Regions from separate parts of the Dactylosporangium sp. NPDC000244 genome, predicted to be linked through region 2. Evidence: riboswitches for the same ligand, from Rfam matches in the RefSeq annotation. Region 2 holds a riboswitch; the other holds the start of a gene.

Region 1 (11,223 bases), on a different contig from region 2:
TCAGCGGCGGCTCGGCGGCCCCGGCGAGGGCGAGGTTCGCGCGCTTCTTCACGCCGAACTGCATGCGGTACTCGTCGACGTACCGCTTGAACCGCTTCGCCGTCGCGGAGGCGTTGAACCGGTCGGCGAGGTCCGGCGGCCCGATCGCGGTCACCTCGTAGGGGCTGGTCACGGGCCGGAAGTCGACGAGGATGACTCCACCGGCGGCCCGGATCGTGCCGGTCGCGGTGAGCCGCTGGCCGTTGACCGCGACCGCCTCGGCGCCGGACTGCCACAGCCCGTTGGCGATGTCCTGCAGGTCCCGGTCGAGCACGACGCCGAGATTCTCGTCCTGCGTACGGCCGGTGACCGGATCGACCTGCGGCGGCGCGTCGGCGATGCGGACCGCCACCCCGTCCCCGGTGACCTTGCCGGTGCCGGTGCCGGCGGCCAGGTCGCGCAGCCGGGCGGCGCTGTCGCCGTCGGCGAGCGCGTCGTCGCGGGCCTGGTCGACCTGCGCGCGCAGCTCGGCGGCGCGCCGCTGCAGGTCGTCGGCGGTCTTCTGACGGGCGCGCACGTCGGCCACGAGATCGTCGCGGGCCTTCGAGGTGCCCGGGGCGGCCTGCACCACCTGGTGGTACGCCACCGCCAGCAGGAACCCGATGGCCAGCATCGCCACGACGGTCAGCCACCGGCCGGACCGCGGCGGGGGAGCGTCGCCGCGGCGCGCGGCCGCGGCCGCGTAGCCGGGGTCGAGCGGGTTGCGGAACAGCTCGCCGAGCAGGTCGTCGCGGCGGGGCGAGGTCACGAGGAGCTGGAGGCCTTCAACTGCACCGCCCGCCCCGCGCGGACGTGCACGGTGGCCTGGATCACGTAGAACACGGCCGCGACCCAGTACAGGACGATGCCCCACCACAGCAGCGCCCAGCCGCTGGGCTGCGCCCACGAGCGCGCGGACTCGGCGAAGTGCGCCAGCAGCATCATCGGGAAGCCCATGAGCAGGATCGCGGTGGCGGTCTTGCCCACGTAGTGCACCGGCGGCGGGCCGTGGCCGAGGATCCGCAGCACCACGAGGACCAGCACCATCACGGCCTCGCGGGCCAGCAGCGCGATCGTGAACCACCAGGGCACGACGTCCTTGAACGTCAGCGCGAACAGGGTGGCCAGGATGTACAGCCGGTCGGCGAGCGGGTCCAGCAGCTCGCCCAGGCGGCTGACCTGCTTGAGCCGGCGCGCCGCGTACCCGTCGACCCAGTCGCTGAGCCCGCCGATGACGAGCACGGTGACCGCCCAGCCGGTGGCGTCGGTGGCGAGGAACAGGTACAGGAACAATGGCACGCCGAGCAGGCGCATGAAGCTGATGAGGTTCGGGACGGTGAGCACCGGCCCGAGACCCTGCCGGTCTGCCACGCGGGGAATGCTAACAGCCCGCACGGGTGACCTGGTGGAGGCGCCGCGGCCCGCCGGGTAGCGTCGCGCGGCATGAGGCGGACGACGGCCGTGGTGCTGGCATTGGTACTGCTGCAGGGCTGCTCGCCGTCCGCGACGCCGCCCCCGGCCACGCCGCAGCCGGCCCTGGCCGCGTCGCCCGCGATCCCCGGGGCCGAGGGCGGGCTCGGGACCGCCTCCCCGGCGCCTTCCACCGCCGGTCCCTGCACGATCTTCCCGGCCGACAACGTCTGGCACGCCGACGTGTCCAAACTGCCCGTGAGCCGCGACTCCGCGGCCTGGGTGGCGAGCATCGGCGCCGCCGCGCACGCCCACCCCGACTTCGGCACCACGTTCGGCATCCCGATCACGAACGTCCCGGCCGGCCAGGCCAAGGTCCAGGTCACCTTCGAGTACGCCGGCGAGAGCGACCCGGGCCCGTACCCGATCCCGCGTAACGCGCGCGTCGAGGGCGGTGCGAACGCCGGCGGCGACCGGCACGTGATCGTCCAGGACACCGCGGCCTGCAAGGCGTACGAGCTCTACGCCGCGTCGGTGCAGCCGGACGGCTCCTGGAAGGCGGGCTCCGGCGCCGTGTACGACCTGCGCGGCAACGCCCTGCGCAAGAGCGGCTGGACCTCGGCCGACGCCGCGGGCCTGCCGATCCTGCCCGGCCTGCCCCGCGCCGAGGAGGCCGCGGCGGGCCGGATCGACCACGCGATCCGCTTCACCGCGCCGAAGACCCGCAAGTCCTTCGTCTGGCCGGCCCGCCACGCCGCGTCCGATGCCACCGACGCCGCGCTGCCGCCGATGGGCGCCCGGTTCCGGCTCAAGGCGTCGGTGGACATCGCGAAGTACCCGCCGCAGGCCCGGGCGGTGGCGCAGGCGCTGAAGACGTACGGCGCGATCCTGGCCGACAACGGCTCCCCGTGGTACTTCACCGGCGCCGAGGACCCGAAGTGGAGCAACACCCAGCTCGACGCGCTCAAGGCGCTGAAAGGCTCCGACTTCGAGGCCGTCGACTCCTCGCTGCTGATGGTCGACCCCAACTCCGCCCGCTGCCGCGCCGGCTGAACGGGGCCGGGGCCCTAGCGCAGCAGGGCGATCGTGAAGTCCGCGCCCTGCGGGTGGTAGGCGTGGTCGATGCGCCACCGGTCGGTCAGGGCGGCCGCGAACCGCATCAGGACCGACGGGTCGGCGTAGAGCTCGTCGTGCGCGCGGGCGGCCGCCGGGCGGTTCGCGCTGAGGAAGTTCGCGGCCACGGCTCGCCCGGAAATGTCGTACGCGTGTTCTAAAGTGCTGAGGTAGTAGAGCGGGTCGTCCGGGTCGGCGAACTGGAAGACGCCGCTGAGGAACACGTAGTCGTGGCGGCCCGCCGGGGTCTCGGCCACCGGCAGGAGCGAGACGCCGGGGACGCCGCGGCACGTGGCCAGCTCGACCATGGCCGGGTTCAGGTCGACGCCGGTGTAGTGCAGGGGGAGGCGCATGGCGCGGAGGTGGAAGTACAGGTCGCCGGGGCCGCAGCCCCAGTCGAGCACGGTGCCGCCCGCGTAGCCGGCGGCGCGGGTCAGGGCCTCGAAGCGGACGCGCTGCAGGTCCTCGCTGCCCCAGCCGGCCGCCCGCCACGTGGGGCCGTCCAGCCCGAGCCCGGCGTGGAAGGCGGCGATGGTCTCGGCCCGGCCCGACGGCCCGTGCAAAGGCTCGTTCAAGGGGTCGTGCAAAGGGCCGTGCAAAGGCTCGGTCATCGCGACAGCCGGGTGCGGATCAGCAGGTCGTTCAGCGCCGGGGCCGCCGACGGGGTCGCGGGCAGCCGTGAGGTGTCCCGCGCCGACTCCAGATCCGCCGTCAGCCGTGCCACGTCCGCGGCCAGGACCTCCGGTGCGACCAGCGACGGGGGCAGGGCGTGGTGCTCACCGGCCTTCTTGGCCTCGATCAGGTCCGGGACGTAGGAGAGGGTGTTGAGCACGCGCAGGTCCGACTCGATCTCGCCGGTGCGCATCAGGTGGATGCCGGTGTGCAGCACCCGCAGGGTGTAGAGGGCGGGCTTCAGCTCGCCGGTCTTGGAGTACAGCAGCCACTGGCCCGAGGCGAAGCCCAGGTAGTGCCGGGCGTGCTCCGGCGTCACGCAGTGCGGGGCCAGGGCCCTGAGCTCGTCGTGCAGGGGGCTGGTGCGCACGACCAGCGGGGAGAGCAGCTGCTCCAGGACGTAACCGTTCGGGCGCAGGAGGAGGCGGATGAACTTCGCCAGCTCCTGGCTGACGATGTCCAGCTCCATGCCCTCGCGCTCGCCGCCCAGCTCCACCGTGTCCGGGCCGGTGTCCAGGCCCACCACCTCGTCCAGGGGCAGGAGGTGGCAGGCGCGCAGGTCGAGGTCCGAGTCGACGGAGGCGAAGCCGTAGAGGTGGGCGCCGCTGACCGTGGCGAAGGCGAGGGGATACGGGTGCTCGTCGGCCACCGCACCGGCCCAGGCCGGGATGCCCTCCGGGGTCGGGGGCTGGGTGGTGGTCACTCGCACGGGCGGTACAGGTGCCGCGGTTCGCAAGGCGAACAGGAAGCGCTCCACCGCAGCCCGATCGGGCTCCTCCGGGAGCTTCGACGCCGAGTCGGCGGCGGCCAGGTCGGCGGTCAGGGCGCCGGCCAGGGACTGGAAGTCCTCCCAGCTCAGCTCGCCACGGCGGATCGCCAGGAGCTCGTCGCGCCAGGGGGTGACGTCCACCAGGACCTCGCCGGTGCGCAGGACGTGGGCGCCGGCGCGCAGCAGGCGGGCCATGTGCATCGCCTGCTTCCAGCGGACCTCGCCCGTGCGGGCGCGCACCGAGGTGAGCTTGCCGAGCTGGTCGCGGGCGTAGTCGCCGTAGGTGCGGGCGGCGCGGCGGGACAGCAACGCGGGGCGCAGCTCCAGCAGCGCGCGGCCGGCGTCCGTGACGTGCTCGACCAGCGGCGACGACAGGCACTCCCACACCGTCGGGTTCGCCGCGAGGGCCAGGGTGCAGGCCCGCTCGACCTCCCACGAGAACTGCTCCGGCAGCGGCCCCTCGACGTGCGTGGGCGGCTTGTCCAGCGACCAGAAGGCGTCGCTCGGCGTCTGGAACACGCCCCGGCGGTCGGTGTCGGAGTCCGGGCCGTCCAGCCCGTAGGCGCGGGAGCCGACGACCGCGGAGTAGATCGTGTGCTTCGCCACGATGGTCAAGTCCTGCACTGTTGGTAGGGTAGTCGTGCCGGCAATACCCGCGCGGGAGAGATCGCTGTGCAGAGCAGCGACGCCGAAGGGGCAAATCCTCCCCGGAACCTCTCAGGCAAAAGGACCGCGGCGGGTTGGCACCTCTGGAGTCTGCGACAGAGGGGGAGGAGCGCACGTTCGCCCCTGTCCCGAGATCCGCCCAGAGAGTGTGGCCCATGACCAGTTTTGCCGCGCGGCACATCGGCCCGAGCGCCGACGAACAGGCCCGGATGCTCAAGACCGTCGGGTACGAGACGGTCGAGGACCTCATGACCGCCGCGATCCCCGGCTCGATCCGCTGGCACAAGCCGCTGGACCTGCCGCTTGCCGCGTCCGAGGCCGAGGTGCTGGCCGAGCTGCGGGCCCTCGCCGCGGCGAACCGGACCCTGGTGTCGATGATCGGCCTCGGGTACCACGGCACCCACACCCCGCCGGTGATCCTGCGCAACGTGCTCGAGGACCCGTCGTGGTACACGGCCTACACGCCGTACCAGCCGGAGATCTCCCAGGGCCGGCTCGAGGCGCTGCTGAACTTCCAGACCGTCGTCGCCGACCTCACCGGGCTGCCGGTCTCCGGGGCGTCGCTGCTGGACGAGGCGACCGCGGCCGCGGAGGCGATGACCCTCGCGCGGCGCTCGTCGAAGGTGAAGTCCGAGGTGTACGTCGTCGACGCCGACGTGCTCCCGCAGACCCTCGCCGTCATCCGGACCCGCGCCGAACCGCTCGGCATCGAGGTGCGCGTCCTCGACCTCGCCGTCGAGGAGCTGCCCGAGGCGTTCTTCGGGGTGCACCTGCAGTATCCGGGCGCCTCCGGGGCCGTGCGCGACCACGAGGCCGTCATCGCCCTGGCCCATGAGCGGGGCGCGATCGCCACCGTCGCCGCCGACCTGCTCGCCCTGTGCGTGCTGCGCGAGCCCGGCGCGATCGGGGCCGACGTCGCCGTCGGCAGCGCCCAGCGCTTCGGCGTGCCGATGGGCTTCGGCGGCCCGCACGCCGGATACATCGCGGTCCGCCAGGGCCTCGAGCGCACCCTGCCCGGCCGGCTCGTCGGCGTGTCCAAGGACGCCGGCGGCGCCCCCGCCTACCGCCTCGCGCTGCAGACCCGCGAGCAGCACATCCGCCGCGAGAAGGCGACCAGCAACATCTGCACCGCGCAGGTGCTGCTCGCCGTCGTCGCGAGCATGTACGCGGTCTACCACGGCCCCGACGGGCTGCGCGAGATCGCCGCGCGGACCCACGACATGGCCGTGCGCCTCGCCGCCGGGCTCAGCGCGGGCGGGGTCACCATCGAGCACCGGGCCTTCTTCGACACGGTGACGGCGGTCGTACCAGGTCGGGCCGGCGAGATCGTCGAGGCCGCCGCGGCGCGCGGGATCAACCTGCGCCGCGTCGACGCCGACCGGGTCGGCATCGCCTGCGACGAGACCACGACGTTCGGGCACCTGCGCGACGTGCTCGCCGCCTTCGGCCTCGCCCACGCCGACGTCACCGGGCTCGACACGGCCGACTCGGTCCCGGCGCCGCTGCGCCGCGCGTCGGACTACCTCACGCACCCGGTGTTCAGCAGCCATCGATCCGAGACGGCGATGCTGCGGTACCTGCGCCGGCTCTCCGAGAAGGACTACGCGCTCGACCGCGGCATGATCCCGCTGGGCTCCTGCACCATGAAGCTCAACGCGACCACCGAGATGGAGCCGATCACCTGGCCCGAGTTCGCGAACGTCCACCCGTTCGCGCCCGACGCGCAGACCCAGGGGTACCGCCGCCTCATCGCCGATCTCGAGCGCTGGCTCGCCGAGGTCACCGGCTACGACGCCGTGAGCCTGCAGCCCAACGCCGGATCGCAGGGCGAGCTCGCGGGGCTGCTGGCGATCCGGGCCTACCACCACGACCGCGGCGACACCGAGCGCGACCTGTGCCTGATCCCGTCCAGCGCGCACGGCACCAACGCGGCCAGCGCCGTCATGGCCGGCATGCGGGTCGCCGTCGTCGCCTGCGACGAGCTCGGCAACGTCGACCTCGCCGACCTCGACCGGAAGATCGAGCAGCACCGCGACCGGCTCGCGGCCATCATGGTCACGTATCCGTCGACGCACGGGGTGTACGAGACCGGCATCGCCGAGCTGTGCGGGAAGGTCCACGACGCCGGCGGGCAGGTCTACGTCGACGGGGCCAACCTCAACGCGCTGCTCGGCTTCGCCAAGCCCGGGCAGTTCGGCGCCGACGTGTCGCACCTCAACCTGCACAAGACCTTCTGCATCCCGCACGGCGGCGGCGGCCCCGGCGTCGGGCCGGTCGCGGTCCGCGCCCACCTCGCGCGCTTCCTGCCCTCGCACCCGTTCCTCGCCGCGGACGCGCCGGTCGGCCCGGTCTCGGCGGCGCCGTTCGGATCGGCCGGCATTCTGCCGATCCCGTGGGCGTACCTGCGGCTGATGGGCCCCGACGGCCTCGCGAAGGCGACGGCGACGGCGGTGCTGGCGGCCAACTACGTGGCGGCCCGGCTGCGCGAGCACTACCCGGTGCTCTACAGCGGCGCGGAGCACCTCGTCGCGCACGAGTGCATCCTGGACCTGCGGGGGATCACCAAGGCCAGCGGCGTGACCGTCGCCGACGTGGCGAAGCGGCTCATCGACTACGGCTTCCACGCCCCGACGATGTCCTTCCCGGTGACCGGGACGCTCATGGTCGAGCCGACCGAGAGCGAGGACCTGGGCGAGCTGGACCGGTTCTGCGACGCCATGATCGCGATCAAGGCGGAGATCGATCGGGTGGCGGCGGGTGCATGGCCGGCCGACGACAACCCGCTCGTGAACGCGCCGCACACGGCGGCGGTGGTGACGGCCGACTCGTGGGAGCACGCCTACCCGCGGTCGGTGGCGGCCTTCCCGTCGGCGGCCTCGCGCGAGGCGAAGTACTGGCCGCCGGTGCGCCGCATCGATGACAGCTACGGAGACCGGAACCTGGTGTGCTCGTGTCCTCCGGCCTCCGCTTACGAAGAGTGACTTCCCCGTAGCTACGGAGTGTTACCGCGGTGCGGCGCCCACCAGCGTGTGCGGCGCCCACCCGCGGTGAGGCTCGATCACGGAGCAATCGGGCAGAAGCTCGCCGGTGTCCTCGAAGACGATCACGCCGTTGCAGAGCAGGCTCCACCCCTGCTCGGGGTGGCTCGCGGAAACGCGGGCGGCTTCGCGGTCGTTGTCTTCGGCGGTGGGACAGGGGGGCTGGTGCTGGCAGAGCATCGGGGGTCTCCGATTTGAGAGATTCAATTGAGGTCTGTGGGGTTCTTCACATGACCAGTGATGCACGCTACTACGGCCAACGACACTATTCCGAACATGTGACGGCACAACTTGGGGATAATCCACCCTTCGTATGAGCACACTAGGACCGGTTGTCGGGTACGAGCCCGGGACTGTGGATCTTCACCCGCCCGGGTTACCCGGCGCGTGCAGAGCCCGAATCTGGGAGCGCTCCCGCTTCGAATGGTATTCCCGGGACGGCGGAGACCCTCTTCAATTACTGACCGAGTTCGCCGCGTCGCAGGGCGTGCATCTCGCGGACATCTCGGCGTCACCCACCGTCACTGACGCGTTCACCTGTGGGATTTCGGTCCTCCTGGCGCCACCCTCCGTGACTCCGTCGCCGGCACCCTCCGTGCCGGATCTGGTGGCGGTGGCGTACTCGCACGGCCCGCGCCGGTCACCCGAGCCCGGGACAACTGTCGCCTATTCGTCACCCGGAACCGTGAACGTTGCACCGGCGCCGGATGCGGATTCTCCGGATTCGGGGCGATTTGCCTCTTCACTCACATGGCGCGAATCGGCCCCGCCCCTCGCTGCCGATTCCCCGGGTGTTTCGGAAATATCCGATTTTTCGGCGGGTTCACCGGGGGGTGTCTCCGCCATCGGCCCGTGGACGCCGAGCTGGACCGAGGCCGAGCACGCGGCGGCGGTCGACGGCGTGCGGGCGGCGATCGCGCGCGGCGACGTGTACGTCGTCAACCTCGTCGGGCACGCCAGCGCCCCGTTCGGGGCTGGTCCCGGCCTCGGCTCCGGCTCCGGCTCCGGCCCCGGCCCCGGTCCCGCGCTCGCGCGCGTCGCGGCCCTCCCGGGCGCCCGCTACGGCGGCGTGCTGCGCGGCGAGCGCTGGTGGGTCGCCTCGGCGTCCCCGGAGACCCTGGTGGCGGTGGCCGGCGGCCGGGCCGTCACCCGCCCGATCAAGGGCACCCGCCCGGCGACGGCGCAGGGCCGCGCCGAGTTGCTGGCCTCGGCGAAGGAGCGCGCCGAGCACGTGATGATCGTCGACCTCGAGCGCAACGACCTGGGCCGGGTGGCCGAGGTCGGCTCGGTGCGCGTCGACGAGCTGTTCGCGCTGCGCCGGTGGTCCGGGCTGTGGCAGGCCGAGTCGACGGTCAGCGCGCGGCTCGCGCCGGGCGTGGGCCTGGCCGAACTCCTCGCCGCGGTCTGGCCGGGCGGCTCGGTGACGGGCGCGCCGAAGCTCGCCGCGATCGACGTGGCCACGCGCCTCGAGCCCGTCGGCCGCGGCCCGAGCATGGGTGCCTGCGGGTGGATCGGCCACGGGGCGCCGGGCCCCGGGGCGCCGCACGGCCGCGTCGAGGTCGACCTCGGCCTCACGATCCGCACGGTGGCGGTCGCGGACGGCCGGGCGCACCTGTGGGCTGGCGGCGGGATCGTCTGGGACAGCGACCCGGCAGCCGAGGTGGCCGAGGCTGCGGCGAAGACGGCCCCGATCAAGCGGGCGTTGCGCGGTTGGTGACCCGCGGCGGGTTCATCTGGGACAGCGACCCAGTGGCCGAGGCGGCGGCGAAGACGGCCCCGATCAAGCGGGCGTTGCGTGGTTGGTGACCCGCGGCCTCGCGAATGCGCACGGGTCGGTCGGCCGGGCTCATCTTTACTAACCTAATCTTACCCTCCGCCACCTAACCGATCATGGCGGTCGATCCGGAGCGTCGAACCTGGCGACACGCTTCGTGGTGGTCGCGGCGCAGGGAGATTCGGAAGGCGTGGCACTCCCTCAGGCGGCCGGCTGCGGCACCCGCTGCCCGAAGCCGGACCGGAGCCGCTCCAGTTCGCCCTCGGTGCCGATGTCGGCGCGGTGCTCCGGCCGTTCGGCGTAATGCCGCACGACCGAGGCGAGGAAGGCCCCGTCGACCGAGAACAGGAACAGCGCGACGCGGCACGAGCGCGGGTCGCCGCCCGGGCCGCGGAAGCGCAGCCGCATCATCCACTGCCGCCCCGGTTGCGGGCCACCCGGGAGCAGGTCGTCCCAGGCGATCTCCTGAACCCGGGAGACGTTGCGCACGGTGATCCCGGCCGGGGTGAGCCGTAGCGCCGTGCGCGGCAGCCACAGCACCGCGAGCGCGAGCAGGACCTCCAGCGCGGGCAGCGCGAAGAACCACTGCAGCACCGGGTCGGCGGGCAGCCCGATCCGGTCCGTGCCCGGCACCTTCTCGTACGGCAGCGCGTTGCCGGCCTGCAGCATCAGCAGGATGGCCAGGAAGCCGGGCAGCGCCGGCGAGCCGGACACGGTGAACGCCGCCCCGCCGGCGCCGCGCTGGAAGGCCGCCGGTGGGCGCAGCCGCCGCCAGGTCAGCCCGAGGTAGACCAGGAGCGGGCCGAGCAGGGCGATCCCGAGGGTCGCGGAGCTCAGCCAGACGCCGGTGGACGCGGGCTCGGTCCGCCAGAACATCGCCTGCAGCACGAACCGGTGCACCGCGAGCGCGGCGAAGCCCGCCACGCCGACGACGGTGGCGGTGATCCTGTAGGCGAGCGGCATGGGTCCGGCACCAAGCTCAGTGGTGGTCGCGGCGCAGGGAGATCTGGAAGGCGCGCGAGTCCGGGGCCGGGTCCTCGTCGAAGGACGCGAACAGGGTGCACGACAGCGGGGCGTCCGGCGTGGTGATGCGGTGCGCGGTCACGTGCGGGGAGTCCCAGTGCACCCGGGGCAGGTTCTCGCTCGGGCCGAAGCACGCGTCCAGGTCGGCCCGGGTCAGCGACGGCTCGGCGAAGCGGACCTCCACCGAGGCCAGGCCCGCCCGGTCGTTCATGAACAGCTGCAGCCACGCGGTCCCGGGCGGGCTGGGCTGCACGAACAGCCGGCCCAGGTCGTCCTGGGTCGGGGCGGGCAGGCCCAGCAGCGCGGCCACCTCGGCGGCGTGCTCCGTCGTCACGCCGCACACGCGGCGGGCCCAGGTGCCCAGCAGGTCCGCCGTCACGGGGCGGGCCACCAGGTCCAGCAGGTGGTTCGGGGTCGGGGGCCGGCGCCACGACCGCGGCCAGTCGTCGAGGTCGGCCAGCTCCGCGCCGTCGACGATGAGGGTGTAGAGCGGCTCCGCCGGGAAGTCGTTGACGCGCACGGTCAGGGCCCGGCCGTCGACCTCGGCCTGGTAGGGAAACTCGCCGTCGCCCGAATGCTCCCACGCGATCGGGCGGTCGGTCAGGGCGGTCGGGTCGGTCATGACGGAGTTCCCCTGATGCGTGTCAACCGGACGAGAACGGCGAAGCGATGCGTGTCCAACCGGATGAGAAACAGCGAAGCGATGCGTGTCAACCGGACGAGAAACGGCAAAGCAGACC
Region 2 (11,223 bases):
CTTCGCCTGGTGATGGGGGACTCGTCGATGCGCCGCATCGTGCTCTGGCTGGCATCCACCGCCGTCGCGCTCGTGCTGCTGTTCAGTTACCGTCCGTCATCGGGTGGCGCCCCGGCCGGCGTGGCAACTCCGGCCGGCTCCGGCAACCCGGCCGGCTCCGGCAAGACGTACGACGGCTCGACCACGCCGACGCGGTGGGGCCCGGTGCAGGTGCGCATCACCGTGGAGGGCGGCAAGGTCACCGACGTCGAGGCGGTCACCTATCCCACGGCCAACCGGCGGGACCAGCAGATCAACGCGTACGCCCTGCCCCAGCTGCGCACCGAGGCCCTGCAGGCGCAGAGCGCGGACATCGACTCCGTCTCGGGCGCGACGGTCACCAGCGAGGGGTACAAGACCTCGCTGCAGGCCGCCCTGGACGCCGCCGGCATCGGCTGAGCCGGGGAGAGGATATTCGGGGGAACCGACGCGCGGCCGTCACGCTATGCTCCACAATCGGCCAAGTCCGCCGACGTTTTCTCGGGAGCATGCCCAGCATGACGGCAACCGTCGACCACCGCGCCACCGCCCGACTCGGCGGCGTCCGGCGCCCGCTGCACGTCCGCCAGCGGTGCCGCCTGCTCTTCCTCAACATGCAGGAGCAGGCGCCGGTGCGGGAGATGGGGCTGACGCCGTACCGCGACTGGATCGCCGAGGTGACGCGCCTGTCCCCGGACCAGATCCACTGCGTGAACGTGGCCGACGGCGAAGCGCTCCCGGACACCATCGAGGCGCACGGCATCATCGGCGGCGGCTCGGGCCACTCCTCGTACGAGGAGCTGCCTTGGATCCGCCGGGTGAAGGGGTTCCTGGCCGCGGCCCAGCGCCAGGGCGTGCCGGAGCTGCAGGTCTGCTGGTCCCACCAGGCCAAGGCCGAGGTCGCCGGCGCCGTGTCCAAGGTCGGGCACCAGGGCCGCCGCTTCGGCATCGAGACGCTGACGCTGACCCCCGAGGGCCGCCGGGACCCGCTGTTCCGCGGCCTGCCGGACTCCTTCGACGTCTTCACCTCCCACGTGGACGCGGTCTACGACGTGCCGCCCGCCTGCGAGTTCGGCCCCATCACCGAGCTGGCCTACGGCGTGTACCGCAACGAGGCCCTGGCCATCGGCGCGACCGCCCGCACCCTGCAGATCCACCCGGAGCTGACCTCGGGCATCACGGCGGCCCTGGCCAAGGTTCGGCGGCGGCAGCTGATCGCGGAGGGCCACCTGGGCCCGTCGGACGCCGACTACGCCGCCTTCCTGGAGTCCCTGGACTGGGCGGACCGGGACATCCGCGCCCGGATGCGAACCCTGCTGGACAACTGGCTGCGCTACTACGTGGCCCCGGCCATGTCCCCACCGGCCGCGGCCGCCCTGCACGCCTAGCCCCTCACCCGGCGCCGATGCCGGCGAGCACGATGCGCAGCCCGAACTCGAAGTGCTCCTCCGGGTGCGGCGCCGCCACGTGGGGCAGCGCCGCGGTCAGGTTCGGGTGCCGCGCCGGGTCGACGGCGGCGGTCAGGCGCGAGGCCGCGGCGGCCGGGTCGGGCCGGGACGCGGCCATCTGCTCCTCGATGACGTGGCCGATCACGTGGTACGTCACCGTGTCCGCCGCCCACGCCGCCTCCCGCGCCCCGAGGCCCCCCGCGCGCAGGGCCGCGATCAGCGCCTCCCCGTAGGCGAGGGCGTTCGGCAGCGGGAAGAAGGGCCGCGCTCGCCGTCGTGCGGGGCGGGCTGGTCGCGCTCGGGGCGCTGCGCGCGTCCGGGTTCCGGGCGGGGGAATCGATGCTCGTGACGGCGGCGGCGCTAGACCTCGTCGCCCGCCGGCGCAACCTCGGCCAGGTCGTCGTCCGGACCGGGCGCTGAGACCCCGCTGACCCGGCGGTACGCGATGTGCCACAGCGCGGCGGCCAGCACCACGCCGAGCAGCGCCGCCGCCGGCAGCGGGCCGCCGAAGATCCCGGCCGCGAGGCACACGAGCACCGACGGCAGGCCCCAGCCCAGCACCCAGCGCCAGTTCGCCCCGCCGCGGGCGCCGATCAGCGTCGCGGTCAGGAAGTACAGGGTCGCGCCGGCGCACAGGACGAGCCGCGTCGCCGTCTCGACGTGCCCCTGCGGGTGGGCGGCGGCCGAGCCCAGGCCGGCCGCGATGACCACGATCGAGACCGTCGTCAGGTAGTGCGCGGGCATGGTGAGGCGCAGGGTGAACACCCGCATGCCGTAGGTCGGGGCGGCGCTCGGGCCGTAGCGCAGCGTGAGCCACCACAGCGCGACGAGCAGCCCGAAGCCGAGCACGACCACGAACCACAGGCCGCTGCGCCAGTCCTCGACCCCGGCGGCGGCGTTGACGAGCTGGGCGACCGCCTCGCCGAGCACGATGATCACGAAGAGGCCGAGGCGCTCGCCGAGGTGCGGCCGGTCGGGCCGCGCGGCCTCCAGCCGGTCCAGCCGCGCGATCTCGGCCTCGCGGTGGTGGCGGCGCAGCGAGCGCTCGCGCTCGCGGCGCTCCCCGGCCAGCAGGCCCTGCGGGTCGCGGGAGCGGGCGATGGAGAAGAAGAGGTCCAGCGCGATGCCCGCGAGCCAGAGCCAGTAGCGGGTCGGGGTCTCGAAGCCCAGCGACGCGATCCACGGGATGACGCCGACGGCCTGCTGCACGCCGGGCCACTCGGTCACGATCCGGTTCTCGCGCTTGAACGAGTTGATGCTCAGGAAGCGGCAGTACACGTACGCGAGCACGAACGCGGCCGGCTGGTCGTGCTCGACGAGCGGGATCGACGCGGCCATCACCGCGATGCCGAACATCGCCAGCAGCATGGCCCGCTGGCGGGTGCGGATGCCGGTGACGTTCGCGTAGAGGGTGAACGCGGTCCACACGCTCCACATCGCGTAGTACGCGACGCCGAAGAGCAGCACCTTCTCCCACGTGATGTCCTCGTGCAGCAGGTGCGCCAGCTGGGCGACGGCGGCGACGATGACCAGGTCGAAGAAGAGCTCCAGCCAGGTCGCGTGGCGCTCCTCGGCGCTTGCGGGGGTGGACATGATCGTCACATTAATCGACGGCGACCGGTTCCGCGGTCCGGGCGGGAGCGGCCTCGGGCAGCGCGTGCTCCCGCAGGCCGACGCGCGCGTGCAGGCGCCGCAGCGGGCCGGGCGCCCACCAGTTGTAGCGCCCGAGGAGCGTCATCGTCGCCGGTACGAGCAGGCAGCGCACCACCGTCGCATCGATCACGACCGCGGTGAGCAGCCCGAGCCCGACCTGCTCGATCTGGCCGAGGTCGGCCGCGGCGAAGCAGGCGAAGACCACGACCATGAGCAGCGCGGCGGAGGTGATGATCCGGCCGGTGTGCTGCAGGCCGCGGCGCACGGCGGTGTCGGTGTCGTCGCCGCGCTCGACGTACTCCTTGATCCGCCCCAGCAGGAAGACCTCGTAGTCCATCGAGAGCCCGAACGCGAACGCGAACACGATCACCACGACGAACGGGTCCAGCCCGCCGACGGTGAGCGTGTGCAGGACCCCGGATCCCCAGCCGTGCTGGAACACGGCGACCATCACGCCGAACGTGGCCCCGAGGGACACGACGTTGGCCAGCACGGCCTTCACGGGTACGACCAGTGACCCCGTCATCGCGAACAGCAGCACCACCATCGCCACGAGCGTCACCGCCACGGCGCCGGGCAGGTCGTCGACGATGAGCCCGACCAGGTCGATGAGGATCGCGGCGTCGCCGACCACCCACGACTGCACCCCGGCGGGCCGGTCGGCGCGCAGCCGGTGCACGAGCCCCTGGGCCGCGTCGTCCTCGTTTCCGCCGCGCAGGGCGAGATCGACCGTCGCGACCCCGGGGCCGGCGGCCTTGGCGGGCTGCACGCCGGCCACCGCCGGGTCGGACGCCCACCTGGCGGCATACGCGTCGAGCGATGCGGCATCGGTACGGGCCACGACGGTCACCACCGGCCGGTACGCGCGGCCGAAGCGCGACCCGAGCTCGTCGGCGACGCGGGCCGACTCGATGCTGCGCGGCACGCCCTCGAGCCGGGGCAGCTTGAGCGTGAGCCCGAGCAGCGGCGACCCGGCGGCGAGCAGCACCACGGCGGTGCCGAACGCGATGAGCACCGGGCGGCGCTGGACGAACCGCGACAGGCTCGCGAAGAATCCCCGCTCGTCGTCCTGGACGGTGACCTTCTTCGCGCGGGGCTTGATGCGCTTGTGGAACAGGCCGATGAGCGCCGCGGTGAACGTCAGTGCGGCCAGCATCGCGACGACGGCGATCGACACGCCCCCGGCGCCGAGCGCGCCGAGCTGGTGGATCGAGAACATCATGAGGCCGGACAGGGCCGCGGCGACGGTGAGCGCGCTGAAGAAGATGGTCCGCCCGGCGGTCGCCCAGGCCCGGCCGATCGCCTCCGGGGGCTCGAAGCCGGCCGCGACCTCCTCCCGGTAGCGGGCCACGAGCAGCAGCCCGTAGTCGATCGACAGGCCGAGGCCGAGCAGCGTGACCACGGTGACGACGTTCTGGTCGAGGTCGCTGACCCGGCTGAACACCCACAGCAGGGGCATGGCCGCGGCCACCGACACCACGGCGGCGAGCACCGGCAGACCGGCCGCGACCAGGCCGCCGAAGACGAACACGAGCACGATGAGGGTGAGCGGCAGCGAGATCAGCTCGGCCCGGCCGAGGTCCCGCTTCTGGGCCCCGCGCACGTCGGCGTTGAGCACCGGGTTGCCGCCGACCTCGACCGTCGCGTCCGGCACTCCCGCCGCGGCCAGGTCGGCGTCGAGCCGGTGCAGCCGGGTGCGCAGGGTGTTCAGCACGGAGTCACGCTCGCCGATGTCGAGCTTGGCGAGGGTCGCGACGACCAGCAGGCCGTGCCCGTCGGCGGCCAGGTAGACGGGGGCCTTCGCGGCCGGCACCGAGAACGGGGTGTCCACCGCGGTGACGCCGGTCGACCCGGCCAGGTCGGCGGCCGCGGCGCCGACGGCGGTGCGGACGGCCGGGGCCTGCGGGTCGACGTGGTCGATGAGGCCGATGACGGTGCCGCTGGAGTCGTTGCCGGTCGCGATGGCGTCCAGCCCGTCGATCGACTCGACGTGCCTGGGGTTGCTCGCGTCCGCGATCGCGCTGAAGACCGGCCCGAACGTGAGGGCGCCGAGCACGACCACCACCAGCCAGACCCCGATCACCGACCAGCGGTGACGGAAGCAGAACCGACCGATCCTCGCCATCACGCCGAGTGCCATGCCGCACAGCTTCGCATCAGCACTCGATCACGGTGACGGCCAGGCCTCCCCGGGCGGTCTCCTTGTACTTCACCGACATGTCCCGCCCGGTCTCCCGCATGGTGCGCACGACCTTGTCGAGGGTGACGTGGTGCGCGCCGTCGCCGTTGAGCGCGAGCCGGGCCGCGTTGACCGCCTTGACGCTCGCGATCGCGTTGCGCTCGATGCACGGGATCTGCACCAGGCCGCCGACCGGGTCGCAGGTCAGGCCGAGGTTGTGCTCGAGGCCGATCTCGGCCGCGTTCTCGACCTGGCCGGGCGCGCCCCCGAGGGCCTCGCAGAGCCCGGCGGCGGCCATCGCGCAGGCGGAGCCGACCTCACCCTGGCACCCGACCTCGGCCCCGGAGATGGACGCGTTGCCCTTGATGATGATCCCGACGGCCGCGGCGGCGAGCAGGAACCGGACCACGCCGTCGTCGTCGGCGCCCGGGACGAAGCGCCCGCTTTTCGGAAATACTGCGTAGTGCAGGACGGCCGGGATGATGCCGGCCGCGCCGTTGGTGGGGGCGGTGACGACCCGCCCGCCGGACGCGTTCTCCTCGTTGACGGCCAGCGCGTAGAGGTTGAGCCAGTCCATGACGTGCAGCGGATCGGACATATCCGATTTCTCGCATAGATCTCTGTACAGCCGTGGCGCTCGTCGACGCACCTTGAGTCCGCCCGGCAACACGCCGTCCGGACGCGTGCATCCGTTGCGCACACACTCCTGCATGACCGCCCAGATATGGAGCAGCCCGGCGCGGACCTCGGCCTCCGAGCGCCACGACAGCTCGTTGGCCAGTATCACGTCGGAGATCGAGCGGCCGTCGCAGTGCGCGAGCAGCTCGGCGCCGGTGGTGAACGGGAACTTGACCGGCACGTCGGCCTCGGCGACCGCGCCGTCCGGGCCGACCACGAAGCCGCCGCCGACGGAGAAGTAGGTGCGGGTGAGCAACTCCTCGCCGGCCTCGGTCCAGGCCGTGAAGCGCATGCCGTTCGGGTGCTCGGGGAGGCTGCGGCGGCGGTGCAGCACCAGGTCGGCGTCGGCGCTGAAGGGGATGTCGTGCTCGCCCAGCAGGGCGATCCGCCCGTCGAACGCCACCTCGGTTCCGGTGTCCACGGTCGCCGGGTCCTCGCCCCGCAGGCCCAGGACGACCGCCCGGGCCGAGCCGTGGCCGTGGCCGGTCGCGCCGAGGGAGCCGAAGAGCTCGGCCTTGACGCGACCGGTGCGCGGCAGGAGCCCGGCCTCGGCCAGGCGGACGGCGAAGCGGCGGGCGGCGCGCATCGGCCCGACCGTGTGCGAGGAGGACGGGCCGATGCCGATGGAGTACAGGTCGAACGCGCTGAGCGTCACGGGAGGCTCCCTTTGGTCGAGGGTCGAGCCTCCCCGCTCTGTCATCGAATGCCTGAGAGCTTCACCGGCACGGCCGCCCGTAGGGTGGCCGGCGGTTTGCACCGTGGGCGCGGGACGCGGCGTCCCGGCTTTCCAGAGTCGCCTTCCCGCGGCGGTACGTGGGCCTGAGAGATTCCGGGGAGGAGTTGCTCCTTCGGCGTCCCGTTTCCAGGGACTCTCCCGTCGCGGGTCGAGCAGCGCGTATGCGGTTGTCGGGCCGACCGTACTACGGGGCCCACGGCGCGGCAACGGCCCACGTGATGTCCGGAACCAGGCTGCCGGCGTTGTCCTGGGTCGCGGTGCCGCCGGGCGTTGCCAGCCACAGCTCCGAGTTGATGTGGCGCAGGTAGGAGCCGGGGAAGTTCCAGGACGCCAGCCGCACCCCGCCGGGGGCCGTCTTCGCGCACCAGGTCGCGTCCGCGCGGGTCAGGGCCGTGCCGTCGTCGGCGCTGATCTTCACGCGGCCGTTCTGGTGGCGCAGGTAGTAGCCCGGGTAGTTGCGCGACTGGAGGGAGTAGCACCCGCCCGCGAGGCCGGGCACCACGCGCCAGGTGGCGTCCTGCTTGAGCAGCTGGTCGCTGGAGGAGGACACGTTCTCGGTGAACCCGAGGCCGTTCATGTGGCGGACGTACCGCGTCGTGCAGCACGCCGTCGTGGCCCGCAGCGAGATAGAGGAGCCGGACGGCAGCGTGGTCGCGGCCCCGTCGTCGCCGGCCGAGCCGGGCACGGCGGCCAGGGCCGAGGCCCAGCGCGCGGCCATCTTGTCGTAGCCCGCGCGGGTCGGGTGCACCCCGTCGGCGAGGTCGCCGGTGCCCAGCGCGGCGTGCATGTCGACGAAGTGGACCTTGGTGCCCTTGCCGGCCACGATGCCGGGGACGGTGGCGTTGAACGCCTTCGCGGCTGCCTCCCTCCCGGCGTCGGCCAGCGGGATGATCGAGGCGACGAAGACGTCGGCGCCGGGCGCGGCCGCGCGCACGTGGTCGATGAGCGCGGAGAGGCGCGCGGGCGCGTTGCCGAGGTCGTAGTTCTGCACCACGTCGTTGGTGCCCAGGTGGATGAGCACGCTGCGGGGCGCGGTGGACGACACCCAGGCGCTCGCGTTCGCGTCCACCTGGTCGATGCGCCAGCCGGGGTGGCCCTCGTGGTCGTGGTCGGGCAGGTCGGCGGGGCCGTTGAACTGGGAGCCCACGAAGTCGACGGGGTGGCCGGCGCCGGCCAGGGCGCGCCACAGGTTGATGCGGTAGCCGCCGGGCACGTTGAAGCCGTCGGTGATCGAGTCGCCGAGGGGCAGGATGCGCACCCCGCCGTTGGACTCGGCGTGGGCGGCGGAGGGCGCGGCGAGGAGCGCGGCGACGGTGGCGGCCGTCGCGGCTAGGGCGGTAAGCAGTCGACGCATGAACCTGAAGGTATGTGTCGGTTTCATTGTTGTAAATGTTTGGATTTTGTGGGTCTGGTACAGTCCGCCTTGGAACTCCGCATTCCGCGCCCCAGAGATACGTCGCAGAACGGGCGCGGGACCCCGCAGCAGTCGCGGGGAGGAGGTGGCGACAGCACTGTCCGCTGCCCACCTTGCTTCTGGGAGTACCACATGGAAATCGGTCTCGGCCTGCCCGTCAGCGACCCCGCGCGCCTGCCCGAGTGGGCCCGCCGCGCCGAGGCGGCCGGCTTTGCCACCGTCGCCCTGCTGGACCGGCTCGCCTACGACAACCCCGAGCCGCTCGTCGCGCTGGCCGCCCTGGCCGGCGCCACCACCCGCATCCGGCTGCAGACCGAGGTGCTGCTCGCCCCGCTGCGCGGCACCGCGCTGCTGGCCAAGCAGGCCGCGACCCTGGACCGCATGTCGGGCGGGCGCCTCACGCTCGGCGTCGGCATCGGCGGCCGCGAGGACGACCACGCCGCCGCGGGCGTCCCCCTCGACCGCCGCGGCGCGATCATGGACCGGATGCTGACGGACCTGGCGGCCATCTGGTCCGGATCGCCGTACCCGCTCGCGCCGATCGGCCCCTCCCCCGTCACGCCGGGCGGCCCGCCGCTGCTCATCGGCGGGTTCGCGCCGCCCGCGCTGGCCCGGGTCGCCCGCTACGGCGCCGGGTTCCTGTGTGCCGCCCCGCTGCAGTGGGCCGGTGGCCTCGTGCGCACCGTGCACGACCAGTGGGCCGAGGCCGGCCGGCCCGGTCGCCCGCGGCTGGTCTGCCAGCTCAACGCCGCGGCCGGCTCGCCGGAGTCGATCGCCGGGGCCCGCTCGGCGGTCGCGGCGTACTACGCGTTCACCGGCCGCGAGGGCTGGGGCGACCCGATCTCGGACCCGAAGCAGCTCGCCGACACCGTTGCCGCCTACCGCGACTTCGGCGCCGACGAGCTGGTCCTCTACTGCTGGGGCGACGACCCTGCGCAGATCGAGATCCTGGCTTCTTTGCTTTAGCGCTGCACCCGCGCGCCGGCCCCGGCGACCAGGGCCTCGACCTCCTTGAGGCTCGCCATCGAGGTGTCGCCGGGCGTGGTCATGGCCAGGGCGCCATGGGCCGCGCCGTATTCGACGGCCGTCTTCAGGTCGCCGAAGGTCATCAGCCCGTAGATGAGTCCCGAGGCGAAGCTGTCGCCCCCGCCGACCCGGTCCAGGATCTCCAGGGCCGGGCGGTGGGTGGCCTCGGCGAACTCCCCATCCGACGCCGTTTTCCACCAGGCGATCGCGCCCCAGTCGTTCACGGTGGCGGTGTGCACCCCGCGCAGGGTGGTCGCGACGACCTGGAAGTTCGGGTAGGCCGCGACCGCCGCCGCGATCATCGTGCGGAAGTTCGCCGAGTCCAGCGCGCCCGCGTGGATGTCGGTGCCGGGCACCTCGAGGCCGAGGCAGGCGGTGAAGTCCTCCTCGTTGCCGATCATCACGTCGACGAGCCCGGCCAGCCGCCGGTTCACCTCGCGGGCCCGCTCCTGGCCGCCGATCGCCTTCCACAGGCTCGGCCGGTAGTTGAGGTCGTAGGAGATCACGGTGCCGTGCCGGCGGGCGGCGCTCAGGCAGGCCTCGATGGTGTCCGGGGTGGTCTCGGACAGGGCCGCGTAGATGCCGCCGGTGTGCAGCCAGCGCACGCCCAACTCGCCGAAGAGGTGCTCCCAGTCCACGTCCCCGGCCTTGAGCTGAGCGGCCGCGGTGTGCCCGCGGTCGGAGACGCCGACGGCGCCGCGGACCCCGAAGCCGCGCTCGGTGAAGTTGAGGCCGTTGCGGACCGTGCGGCCGATCCCGTCGTACTTCACCCATTGCACGAACGTCGTGTCCACGCCGCCCTGCAGGATCAGGTCCTCCAGGAGCCGGCCCACGTCGTTGTCCGCGAACGCGGAGACGAGCCCGGTGCGCAGCCCGAAGCAGCGGCGCAGCCCGCGAGCCACGTTGTACTCCCCGCCGCCCTCCCACGCGCGGAACTGCCGGGCGGTGCGGATGCGGCCCTCGCCCGGGTCGAGGCGGAGCATGACCTCGCCGAGGGAGACGAGGTCGTAGCGGCACTCGGCGGCCGGCCGAACGGTGATCATCGGGCCTGCTCCAATGCGTCTCGGGTGCGGCTGGTGACGGCGGCCCAGTCGCGGGCGGCCAGCAGCTCGGGCGCCACCATCCAGGTCCCGCCCACGGCCAGCACCGACTTGACCGCGAGGTAGTCGGCGAGGTTGGCGGTGTTGACGCCGCCGGTGGGGATGAACCGGACGGTGCGGAAGGGGGCCGACAGGGCCTTCACCATCGGTACGCCACCCAGCTGCTCGGCGGGGAAGAACTTCACGGTGTCCAGGCCGGCGTCCAGGGCCTGCATGATCTCGGACGGCGAGGCGACGCCGGGGAACACCGGCACGCCGTGCTCCTGGCAGCGCGCCACCACGGACGCGCTGAAGCCGGGGCTCACGACGAACTTCGCGCCCGCCTCGACGGCCCGGTCCACCTGGGCGGCGTTGAGCACGGTGCCCGCGCCCACGAGCATGCCGGGGCGCTCGGCCATGGCCCGGATGGCGTCGGCCGCGGCGGCGGTCCGGAACGTCACCTCGGCACAGCCCAGGCCGCCGGCGACGAGGGCGTCGGCCAGGTCGGCGGCGTCGGCGGCGTCCTCGAGCACGACGACGGGCACGATCCTCCCGGCCGCGATGGTTTCGACAACGGGGTGTTGTTCAGTATGCTGAACGTCGGTCACACATGTGACCATAGTGCACCGGAGGCCGCGTGACCACACCCGTCAAGTCCGCCGACCGAACCCTCGACATCCTGGAGGCCCTGGCGACCGGCGGCCCGTCGACGCTGTCGGAGCTCACGCGCGCCCTCGACATCCCGAAGAGCAGCCTGCACGGCATCCTGCGCACGATGGCGGCCCGCGGCTGGATCGAGACGACGCAGACCCGGTTCCGGCTCGGGCTGCGGGCCCTGCAGGTCGGCGCGGCCTACCTCGACGCCGACGACACCGTGGGCCTGCTCGCCGGCATCCTCGACGATCTCGCCGCCCGCTTCGGGGAGACGACCCACCTGGGGCGCCTGGACGGCGCGGACATCACCTACGTGGCGAAGCGGGAGTCGGTGCATC

The links. Region 2 has a riboswitch for glycine ahead of ABT369_RS51655 (L-serine ammonia-lyase). Riboswitches for the same ligand answer to the same signal wherever they lie in the genome.
Region 1: linked by a shared signal. The riboswitch ahead of gcvP (aminomethyl-transferring glycine dehydrogenase) and the one ahead of ABT369_RS51655 (L-serine ammonia-lyase) in region 2 are both predicted to bind glycine.

The regions. Positions count from the first base shown of each region.
Region 1 is NZ_JBEPEH010000012.1:168,614-179,836, forward strand. It holds gene ABT369_RS19005 (DUF881 domain-containing protein) at 1-787, opposite strand, end outside; gene clsA (cardiolipin synthase ClsA) at 784-1,398, opposite strand; gene ABT369_RS19015 (hypothetical protein) at 1,462-2,481, shown strand; gene ABT369_RS19020 (methyltransferase domain-containing protein) at 2,496-3,116, opposite strand; gene ABT369_RS19025 (nucleotidyltransferase domain-containing protein) at 3,149-3,883, opposite strand; partial or broken gene ABT369_RS19030 (nucleotidyltransferase domain-containing protein) at 3,944-4,597, opposite strand; glycine riboswitch at 4,631-4,725, shown strand; gene gcvP (aminomethyl-transferring glycine dehydrogenase) at 4,804-7,629, shown strand; gene ABT369_RS19040 (DUF5999 family protein) at 7,651-7,866, opposite strand; gene ABT369_RS19045 (chorismate-binding protein) at 8,042-9,403, shown strand; gene ABT369_RS19050 (PH domain-containing protein) at 9,662-10,423, opposite strand; gene ABT369_RS19055 (hypothetical protein) at 10,440-11,105, opposite strand.
Region 2 is NZ_JBEPEH010000058.1:19,784-31,006, reverse strand. It holds gene ABT369_RS51685 (ferric reductase-like transmembrane domain-containing protein) at 1-13, shown strand, start outside; gene ABT369_RS51680 (FMN-binding protein) at 13-438, shown strand; gene ABT369_RS51675 (type 1 glutamine amidotransferase) at 537-1,406, shown strand; gene ABT369_RS51670 (TetR/AcrR family transcriptional regulator C-terminal domain-containing protein) at 1,411-1,920, opposite strand; gene ABT369_RS51665 (low temperature requirement protein A) at 1,827-3,059, opposite strand; gene ABT369_RS51660 (MMPL family transporter) at 3,070-5,259, opposite strand; gene ABT369_RS51655 (L-serine ammonia-lyase) at 5,276-6,676, opposite strand; glycine riboswitch at 6,668-6,769, opposite strand; glycine riboswitch at 6,774-6,863, opposite strand; gene ABT369_RS51650 (AbfB domain-containing protein) at 6,897-8,066, opposite strand; gene ABT369_RS51645 (LLM class flavin-dependent oxidoreductase) at 8,259-9,092, shown strand; gene ABT369_RS51640 (sugar kinase) at 9,089-10,195, opposite strand; gene eda (bifunctional 4-hydroxy-2-oxoglutarate aldolase/2-dehydro-3-deoxy-phosphogluconate aldolase) at 10,192-10,839, opposite strand; gene ABT369_RS51630 (IclR family transcriptional regulator) at 10,869-11,223, shown strand, end outside.